DNA from 3 places in the Nonomuraea sp. C10 genome. Region 3 is predicted to be linked to each of the others. Evidence: predicted binding sites of a transcription regulator. Region 3 holds the regulator's gene; each other region holds the start of a gene.
The links. The regulator LexA, encoded in region 3, represses DNA repair genes until DNA is damaged. The targets are predictions, from matches to a motif close to TCGAACANNTGTTCGA.
Positions count from the first base shown of each region.

Region 1 (3,272 bases), 770 kb from region 3:
CTGCGGTTCAGCACAGAGGCGCACAACACCATCGAGATCGACAACCAGGCACAGGATTCGAAGGCTCCGGGAGCGATCACTCACCTGGTCACCAACCCGGTCTTCGACCGGATCGGCGCCCACACCGAAGCCTCCGGCGGCGCGCGCCACGAGCGATCCGTCCTGGCCCTGCACTCGGGCCTCTGGCTCGTCTCCGACCGGCTGAAGCCCACCGACGGCGCGGCACACCGCTACGAGCAGAACTGGCACTTCGGCGCGGAGGCCGGCCCCGCTCTCCGATCCGGATCGAAGGTCGCGACCACGGCCTTCGACGGCACGGGTCCGAACATCAGCGTCCTACCCGCCGACCCGGGCCAGATCAGCGCCTCGCTGCGGGACGGCCACCACGCGCCGTACATGTACCGGGTGGAGAACGCCAAGTACGCGTCGTACGTCAAGACGGCCGAGGGCGGGACGACCTTCGACACCCTCCTGCTGCCCTCCAGAGGAGCGGCGGACCCGGCGGCGGCGGTGGAGCGGCTCCCGGTCAGCGGCACCTCGCCGTACCGGGCGACCGCGCTGAGCCTGGACCTCGGCGCGCGCGGCGACGCGGTCTACTACAAGTCGTGGTCCAGCCAGCCCTCGCGCTCGTTCGGGCCCTACACCTACGACGGGAAGATGTTCTACACGGAGAACGGCGCCACCGGCCGGACCATCGTCATGGTCCACGGCACATCCGTCGAACGTGACGGCCAGACCCTGGTCGAGTCCCCGGCCGAAGTGGCCGACCTCGCCGTGCGCATCAGCGCGGACGGAACCGTCCGCATCGACGGCACGGGCCTGACCGCGAGCACCGACCGGGCGCGAGCCATCGCGATCGACGCATCGCACGCCACCGAAGTGGTCCTCAACGGCACGCAGGTGCCCTTCACCCGCGACGGCGCACTCATCTACGCGGCGGCCGTCGCGTGACGACGGGTTCGGCCGGGCATGCCCTCATGGCGGGCGAGTGGGCCGCGGCCGCGCGGCTCACGCGGGCCGGTGACCCGGGCCGTCAGCGGACGCCGCGGGGGCGGAACTGGATGCTGATGCGCGGGCCCGCCGGGCGGGTGGTCTTGGGGACGGCGTGTTCCCACGTGCGCTGGCAGCTGCCGCCCATCACGATGAGGTCGCCGTGACCCAGGTCGTAGCGGAGTGACGAGCCGCCGCCGCGCGGGCGGAGCAGCAGGGGGCGCGCGTAGCCCACGGACAGGATCGCCACCATCGTGTCGTGGGCGGCGCCGCGGCCGATGGTGTCGCCGTGCCAGGCCACGCTGTCGCGGCCGTCGCGGTAGTAGCACAGGCCGGCCGTGGCGAACGGCTCGCCCAGCTCCTCGCGGTAGTGCTCGTCGAGGACGCGCCTGGCGTCGGCGAGCACCGGGTGCGGCAGCGTCTCGCCCTCGTCGTAGAACTTCAGCAGCCGCGGCACGTCGACGACGCGGTCGTACATCTTGCGCCGCTCGGCCCGCCACGGCACCGACTCGGCCAGCCGCTCGAACAGCTCGTCGGCTCCCGACAGCCAGCCCGGCCGCACGTCGACCCAGGCGCCCCGGTCGAGAGGGACGCGGCGGACCGTCGAGCCGAGCGGCCCCACGGCGAGTTCCTCGTTCAGGCTCAGCAGAGATGCTTGGTAAACAGCCGCCATACCACCGAGTGTAGGTGATCGTTCAAACATGTTTTCGACTGTGCCGGATCCCGCGGGCGGGGCATGAAGGACGAGAAGAATCGCGTGGCGTCGTCCCGGGCCGCAGCGGGGCCGCCACATCCGATCGAGGAGCACGTCATGCTCACCACTGAGTTCCTGCCGGGCAGCCCGTGCTGGGTCGATGTCGGCAGCCCCGACATCGAGGCGACCGCCGGCTTCTACAGCGACCTGTTCGGCTGGCGGTTCCAGCCGGCGATGGAGGGATACGGCTTCTGGCAGGCCGACGGCAAGACGGTCGCCGCGGCCGGGTCGGTGATGGAGGAAGGGGCCGCCGCGTCCTGGATGGTGTACTTCCAGACGCCTGACTGCGACGCCACCGCCAAGGCGGTCGAGCTGGCCGGTGGGCTGGTCCGCGCCCAGCCGTTCGACATCGAGGGGCAGGGGCGGATGGCGCAGTTCACCGACCCCGCGGGGGCGGAGTTCGCGGCCTGGCAGCCGGGTGGCACGCGCGGTCTCGACGTGGTGACCGATCCGGGGTCGTTCGCCTGGGCCGAGCTGTTCGTGCCCGACACCGACGGCATCCGCGGCTTCTACCGGTCGGTGTTCGGCTGGCGGTTCGACGACGTCGACATGGGAGATCTGACCTACCCGGTGGTCTCGCCGGCCGAGGGCGGCGCCGACTCGTCGATGGCGGGGCTGGTGGGGCTGCCGCCGGGTGACCGGGCCCACTGGGTGCCGTTCTTCGAGGTGCCCGACTGCGACGGGGTGGTGGCCAGGTGCCAGGAGCTCGGCGGCACGGTGCGCACGCCGGTGGACGACGTGCCGGGGGTGGGGCGGATCGCCTACCTGTCCGATCCGCACGGGGCGCGGTTCGCGGTGATCACCAGCACGGCCTGAGCGCGCCGGTGTAACGTCTCCTGAGTGTTGACACGTTACATGCTCGGCGCCCTCGCCTCCCGTACCGGCGACGAGATGTCCGGGCCCGCGCTGCTGGTCGCCGGGCTGGCTGTCACCGGGTCGCCGGTGCTGGCGTCGTCGCTGCTGGCGGGGCTGACCGTGTCGGCGGCGGCCGGGGGGCCGCTGCTGGGCGTGGTGCTCGACCGTACCCGCAGGCCGGGGCGGGTGCTCGGGTGGTGCCTGGTGGGTTACGGCGCGGGGCTGCTCGTGGTGCTGGCCGGGCTGGGGCGGCTGCCGGACGCGGCGCTGATCGGGGTGGCGGTGCTGACGGGGTTGCTGGGGCCTTCGCTGAACGGTGGGTGGACGGCGCAGCTGCCGTTGGTCGTCGGGGCCGGGAGGCTGCCGCGGGCGAACGCGCTGGACGCGATGAGCTACAACGTGGCCGCGCTGGCCGGGCCTGCGCTGGTGGGGGTGATCGCGACCGCCGCGGGAGGAGAGGCGGCCGTCGTGGCCGGCGTGGTGCTGCTGGTGGCGGCCCTGCCCGCGGCCCGGGTGCTGCCGGCGCGGGAGGAGAGGCTCGGGAAGCCGGGGGCGGTCCGGGAGGAGCTCGCGGCCGGGTTCCGCGCCATCGCGGGGAACCGGGCGCTTCGGCGGGCGACCGTGACGTCCATGGTGTCGATGGCGGGTCTGGCCATGCTGATCGTGGCCGCGC
Region 1 covers NZ_VPFF01000001.1:2,257,082-2,260,353, reverse strand. Annotated here, with positions in the region: gene FR742_RS10125 (heparinase II/III family protein) at 1-951, shown strand, start outside; gene FR742_RS10120 (alpha-ketoglutarate-dependent dioxygenase AlkB) at 1,034-1,663, opposite strand; gene FR742_RS10115 (VOC family protein) at 1,802-2,560, shown strand; gene FR742_RS10110 (MFS transporter) at 2,585-3,272, shown strand, end outside.
Region 1: a site for LexA is predicted at 1,686-1,701, ahead of FR742_RS10120 (alpha-ketoglutarate-dependent dioxygenase AlkB). Genes of this name have one in related genera too.

Region 2 (3,272 bases), 3.4 Mb from region 3:
CCGCGGAACGGGTTGTTCAGGAACACCACGCTGACGTTGTCCGGGATGTCGTACTCCAGCACGTCCGAGTGCACGAACTCGACGCCGCCGGCACGCAGCCGCAGCCGCGTGCCGGCCAGGTTGGACCGCGCGATCTCCGTCAGCTCGGGCGACAGCTCCACCCCGATCACCCGTCCGAACGGGTAGCGGCTGGCGGCCTCCAGCGCCATCCGGCCCTTGCCCGCGCCGAGATCGAGGAACACGTCGTGCTCGCTCACGTCGCTCACGGGCAGCGCCCGGCGCAGCGTGCCCCAGTGGGCGGGGGAGTAGTAGACCCGTTCCGGGTGATCGAGACCGAACTCGCTCAGGTCGGCGAAATCCGCCGTGTTCACCCCGTACCGGCCGTCGTACACCAGCCGCGCCAGCTTCTGCCGCAGGCCCCGCAGGACGACCGGGCCGCCCACGTGCAGGACGTCTTCGCCCAGCGGCAGTTGCGCCTCCCACGCGAACCCGACGGCGGCGGCCGCCCCGGCGACCAACGCCACGGGCCGCGCCACCCACCCGAACGACCCACCGCCCTCCCGCGTTCCGGCCTCGACGGTCTTCCGTCGTCCGCGACCGCCTTGCGCCTGGCCGAGGCGGTGTTCTGAGGGGCCGGGGAGTCGTTGTGGGAGGAGTGCCGGGGCTGTGCCGGCTCGGCCGCTCATGCGGGCCGGCCTGCGAGTTCGCGGTTCACGCGTGCGGCCACGCGGTGAGCGCGCCAGCCGATCAGGCCCAGTCCGCCTGTGAGCAGCCCGGCCTGCGCCAGGATCGTGGCCACCTGGACACCCTCCGGCAGCCCGACCGCCAGCTCGGCGGCGGCTGACACCACCAGCACCCCTGCCATGGCGGCGGCCAGCATGCGCATCGGGACCTTGGCCCAGGTGTGCGCCGCGTCCCATGCCTCGCGTGAGGCGAGCGTCTCCCGAGTGCGCAACCCGGCCAGGCCGTTGCGGCTGTCGACGGCACCGGATTCGTCATGGAACGGGATGAGGAGGAGCGCCAGGGCGGGAGCGGTGAGGATGGCGTTGATCAGGATGGGCCCCATCCCGCCATCGTAACCATGACCCGCGATCTCGGGAACGCCGCCGGAGCGGGCTCTCTCCGCTCGTGAGACGCTGCCGGAGCGGGCTCTCTCTGCTCGTGAAACGGCGCTGAGTCGGCTCCTCCCGCTCGGAAGCACCACCCCATCCACCCCCGCACACCTGCCTGAACATCCCGCCCTCTCCGTAGTGCGCAAGGCCACGCCATCTCCGTAGTGCAGGTCTCGAAGTTTCCCTTGAGAACGCCCTGTGGCATGTCGTCTCCCCAGAGGCGCTCGTGACAGCGTCGGCACTCCCTGGAGCACGTCGTCTCCCCGGGGACGCTCATAAGAGCGTCAGCTCCCTGAGAGGGGTGTCCTGTGGTGCACCGTCTCCTCAGAGCGCTCATGACGGCCTGGGCTCTCCTGAGAGTGCCCGTGGTATGCCGTCCGCGTCCGGGGGCTGCTCTTGGGGACGGCGGCGGGTCGGAAACCCCGGATTCGTCGGAGGTGCGGGGGTTAAGGAGCGTTCGCAGGTGAGGTGAGGGGCGTTGCAGCCCGCCGGTGACACCGTCATGGTCATCGAACCTGTGTTCGTGGAAGCGGTTGACACCGCGCGTGATCGAAATTATGTTCGACCATGTGACGTGAGGCTCGCGGCTCACGTCGGAAGGACCTGGTCGCGGGCCATGCGCTCCCCCAGCGCGGACCCGCGGTCAGGCTCCGAGGGCGAAGGGCGCGTCCTCGTCGTCGGCGGAGACGAGTGGGCGCGTCCTGGCCGGACGGGGAGAGGGGAAGCTCCTCGTCCGGCCGGCCCGGCGGAAATGTCGGTGGGGTCTGCGATCGTTGACCTCAACGGCGGACACGCCGGGAGTCGCCACGACTCTAGGAGGCGAACGACATGGCACCACGGCCCAGAGAAACGCCCGGGCCCCGGCTATCGCCTGCGGTTCGGGCTCACCTGACGGATTCACGTTCCTGCCTGGCGGAGGCGGCGACGGCTCGCTCCCCGGCATCGCGCTATGTGTCGGCCCACCTGGCCGCCCTGCGCGCCGCCGCGGCGATCCTGGCCGCCCGCCCGCAGCCCACCCAGGGTCGCAGGCGCCGCCTGCGGAGCGCATGGGAGCTGCTTCCCGAGACCGAGCCGTCGCTCGCCGAGTGGGCGGCCTACTTCGCGGCCAGCGCGGCCAAGCGGGCCGCCGCCGAGGCCGGCCTGGTGCGCGGCGTCAGCGCCGCGGACGCCGACGAGCTCCTGGCGGAGGCCGAGACCTTCGTCTGCACGGTCGAGGACATCCTGGGCGTCCCTGCCCAGCCCCAGCTCCCCGTGGACGTGCCCCTGGCGGGTTGACATCCCACCCACCCCCTACGAGCGCCCCGGTCTCCCTGCCGTCCACGCCCTCGCAGGAGGAGACGTAACGGGGCCAGGCGCCGGCCGTTCCGGCGGTCACCGCGCCGGTGGGATGTCCGCCGCTCTTTCCGGCACGTTGCTCGCCTTGCCGAGCCGCAGCCGGTCTGCTGCGGGTCCCGAGCCCGCAGTCCCGCGTCCCGCAGACGCCCGCAGTCTGCGTCCCGCGGACGCCCGTTGAGCTGAAACGCCCCGGTGCCCTGCGCTGCGCACGCGAGCTGCTCGATACACCCGATGGCGGCGAAACCCGCCTCCTCCGCCGTCCGGACGACCCGGCGCATCCCGTAGGGGCGGACGAGGGCGGTCGTAGCGCGCGTGTTGAGGGGGTAGCGCCTGCCGTCTGCCCGCGAGCCGCGCACGTGAGCTGACGCCTGCCGTCTGCCCGCGAGCTGACGCCTGCCGACGCCCGTGAGCCGACGCCCGTGAGGCGTCCCCGCGTCGCGACGCTCGTGGGTCGACGCTTGAGCCCGGGACGGGCAAGCCCGACGAAGACACCCCAGATGGGCGGCTCCTGTCAGGCGCTCGCCGAGGTCAGAGGCGTGTGGTGCCTCATTCTGCTCTGCGCCGGCGTCGAGCCGATGTCGCGGCGAAGCTGTGACGAGGGCGGCCCTGGTTGCCGTGTCGGCTTCGAAAGGGGAGCCGCGCCGCCGGAAGCATCGGCGGTCATGAGCAGGGAGACAGCATGGGAAAGCGCAGAGCCGGGTTCGCCACCGCTGTGGCGGCCACCGTCCTGGTGGCCGGAGCGGTGTTCCCGGGCGCCGCGTCGGCGGCGGAGCCCGTCGTGTGCACGTACAAGATCACTGCTGGTCACTGGTTCGTGGACCTGGG
Region 2 covers NZ_VPFF01000001.1:4,851,307-4,854,578, reverse strand. Annotated here, with positions in the region: gene FR742_RS22315 (trans-aconitate 2-methyltransferase) at 1-524, opposite strand, end outside; gene FR742_RS22310 (SdpI family protein) at 683-1,066, opposite strand; gene FR742_RS22305 (SAV_6107 family HEPN domain-containing protein) at 1,941-2,387, shown strand; gene FR742_RS22300 (hypothetical protein) at 3,127-3,272, shown strand, end outside.
Region 2: a site for LexA is predicted at 1,662-1,677, ahead of FR742_RS22305 (SAV_6107 family HEPN domain-containing protein). Genes of this name have one in related genera too.

Region 3 (3,272 bases):
CCACGCCAGGTAGGTGGCCTCCGGCACACGGTACGTGACGCCCTCGGGCAGGTGTTCGGCGATGGCGCGCCGGTTCCGGTCGAGCAGCGCGACCGTGTCCGCCAGCCAGGCGTCACCGTGCCGCCAGGCGGCCACGGTCGCCTCCACGCCGAACACGTTCGCCGAGCCGAAGAGGAACGGCGGCTGGGCGTCCAGCGCCCCGCGCAGCCCGGGGGAGCCGAGGTGCGCCACCGAGCAGCGGATCCCGCCCAGGTTGAACGCCTTGGTGGCCGAGGTCAGGGTGACCGTCCGGTGAGGCAGGATCGTGCCGAACGGGATGTGCCGGTTCGGCTCGTACACCAGGTCCGCGTGGATCTCGTCGGAGATGACCAGCAGATCGTGCCGTTCGGCCAGCTCGGCGAGCTCCTCCAGCTCGGCCCTGGTGAAGACGCGGCCGGTCGGGTTCTGCGGGTTGACCAGCAGCAGCACCTTGCACCCGGACAGGTCGGGGATCTCGGCGCGCCACGAGTCGCCGTCCGGCACGAGCCGGATGGGGCGCAGCGGCCGGTCCATGGTCTCCAGCGTGCCGAGGAACGGGTGATAGGCCGGGGTGTGCAGCGCCACCCCGTCTCCCGGGGCCGTCCACACGTGCAGCAGCACCTGCAGGGCCTGGTTGATGTCGGAGTAGGAGCGGACCAGGCCCGGATCGGGCTCCCACCCGTATCGGGCGGCCATCCGCTCCGCGAACGCCTCGGCGAGCGGCCCGCTCTGGGGGCTGTCGAGCCACGAGGGATAGCCGAGGTCGCCTTCCGCCCGGCGGCGCAGCGCCTCGACCACCTCGGGAGCGGACGGCAGGTCCATGTCGGCCACCCACGCGGGGATGACCCCCGGGTCGGCCTTCGCCCACTTGAGCCCGTCGTTGCGTGCTTTGAACGCTTCGCCCACGAATGTGTCGCTCACCCAGACATTCTAGGAATGTCGGCCTTCGTACGGATCAGCCGCCGGCCAGCGACCGCCACAGCCGGTCCGTACGATCACGCCGCCCCCACGCGATCAGCCCGCTCACCACGAGCAGGACCAGCGGCAGCGCCACAGGCCCGCCGCTCACGAACGCCTCGGTCAGCACCGCACCGGCCATCAGCCCGGCGCCCGCCAGCGCGGCCGCTCCGGCCACCGGGGGCGCCAGCAGGCACACCGCCATCGCGACCTCCAGCACCGCGACCAGGTAGCGGAACCAGTCGCCCCATCCGATCGCCTCGAACGTGGACACCGACGGCTCAGCCCCGGTGAACTTGCCCATCGCCGCCATCAGCAGCATGCCCGCCATGACCACCTGGAGCACCCACAGGCCGGCCCCGGCCAGCCGCCGCCCGGCACTCGGCCTCGTCTCGATCTTCTCCATGCCGCCGAGATTATGGACTGCGATCAACCGCCGGAATGCGGCTGGTTACCGGACAAGGGTGGAGGTAGGTGCACTTGCCCGGAGACGCGCCGTGTGCGACGGAACCATGGAACCCGGGCAGCCGGAGAGGCGCCCGCCGGACAGGACGCGCGTGGAGAGGAGGACGGCGGCCATCGGCGGGCTGGTGGGCGAGAGCCGGTGAGGAGCGCGGTGCGGGACGGCCGCACCGCGTCTCACACGGCGAGGGGTCAGAGGCGGCGCAGGACCGCCACGACCTTGCCCAGGACGCTGGCCTCGTCGCCGGGGATGGGCTCGTAGTTGTCGTTGTGCGGCACCAGCCAGACGTGGCCGTCCTTGCGCTTGAAGGTCTTGACCGTCGCCTCGCCCTCGATCATCGCGGCCACGATGTCGCCGCTCTCGGCGACCGGCTGCTGCCGGACCACGACCCAGTCGCCGTCGGCGATCGCGGCGTCGATCATCGAGTCACCGGTGACCTGCAGGAGGAAGAGCGTGCCCTCGCCGACCAGCTGCTTGGGAAGCGCGAAGACGTCCTCGACGCTCTCCTCGGCCAGAATCGGGCCACCGGCGGCGATGCGGCCGACCAGCGGGACGTAGGCGGCGGTGGGCCTGTTGACGGGGGCGTCGTCGGTGGCGGTGTCGGGGTCGACCCACAGCACCGGCTCACCCGGCAGCCGCACCTCCAGCGCGCGCGGGCGGTGGGGGTCTCGCCGCAGATAGCCCTTGCGCTGCAAAGCCGTCAACTGGTGCGACACGCTGGACGTGCTGGTCAACTGGACGGCCTCGCCGATCTCGCGCATGGACGGCGGATAGCCGCGCTGCTGCACCGAGTCGCGGATCACCTCGAGGATCTTGCGTTGCCTGGGGGTCAGCCCCAGTGAGTCACGCCTTCGCACCGCGAGGTCACTGACCCCATTGGCGTCATCCCGCTCGCTCATGCCTCTCCTCCTCGCCCGGCAACCCGCCCCGCGGGCGAGGCTCCCGGTCCGTGGTCCTGATGTCGCACACAGCGACCGTATCTCTGTTGAAGATCATCTTCAAACAGTTGTTCGAGTCTTCCTCGAAAATGTCGGCAGTGTGGTGTAGAACATCGTACGGGAGTTCGATCGACACCGTGTTCGATTTGCCGATCTTTCTACGGCCGTTTCCGGGGGCCACGACGGCGGGAGGTCCATCATGCGAACGACCAGACGGAGCCACCGCGCAGCGCGCATCCACGGGATGCTCTGATGGCGGATCCGACCGGCGACCACGGCAAGCGCCTCACCCTCATCGTCGACGCCACCCAGGAGGGGAGCCCTCAGGGACGCCACCCTCGCCCCGAAGCGCCCAGGCGGAATAACGACGGCGGAGCGGGCCCTCGATCGCGATGGGCCGCCGACGGCAAGCGCCCCCACCTGTACCTCGTCCCCCCAGCCCGCCCCGACTCGGACGCCGGCCCTGGCAGGTGGGGGCGAAGCGACGGTGGACCCGTCCGAGGGGGAGAGCGCGCCCCCGGAGCCGGCCAGGCCGTCAACGGCGGGTCCGTCCGAGAGGGAGAACGAGCGCCCGGAGCCGGTCAGATCGTCAACGGCGGGCGCCAGGCGGCGGGCGAGCGTGCGCCGGGAGGCGTCGTCAATGGCGGGTCCGTCCGTACGGAAGAGTGTGCGCCTGGACCCGGTCAGGTCGTGAACGGCGGGTCCGTTCGAGGGGGAGAGCGTGGGCCGGGAGTTGGCCAGGCCGTCAATGGCAGGCGCCGGGCGGCGGGTGAGCGCGTGCCCGGAGCCGGCCAGGTCGTCAACGGTGGGCCTGTCCGTACGGGAGGGCGCGCGCCGGGAGTCGGTCAGGTTGTCAACGGTGGGCGCCAGGCGGGGGGCGAGCGGCGGGTCGTGGA
Region 3 covers NZ_VPFF01000001.1:1,483,021-1,486,292, forward strand. Annotated here, with positions in the region: gene FR742_RS06735 (MalY/PatB family protein) at 1-939, opposite strand, end outside; gene FR742_RS06740 (DoxX family protein) at 974-1,381, opposite strand; gene lexA (transcriptional repressor LexA) at 1,630-2,337, opposite strand.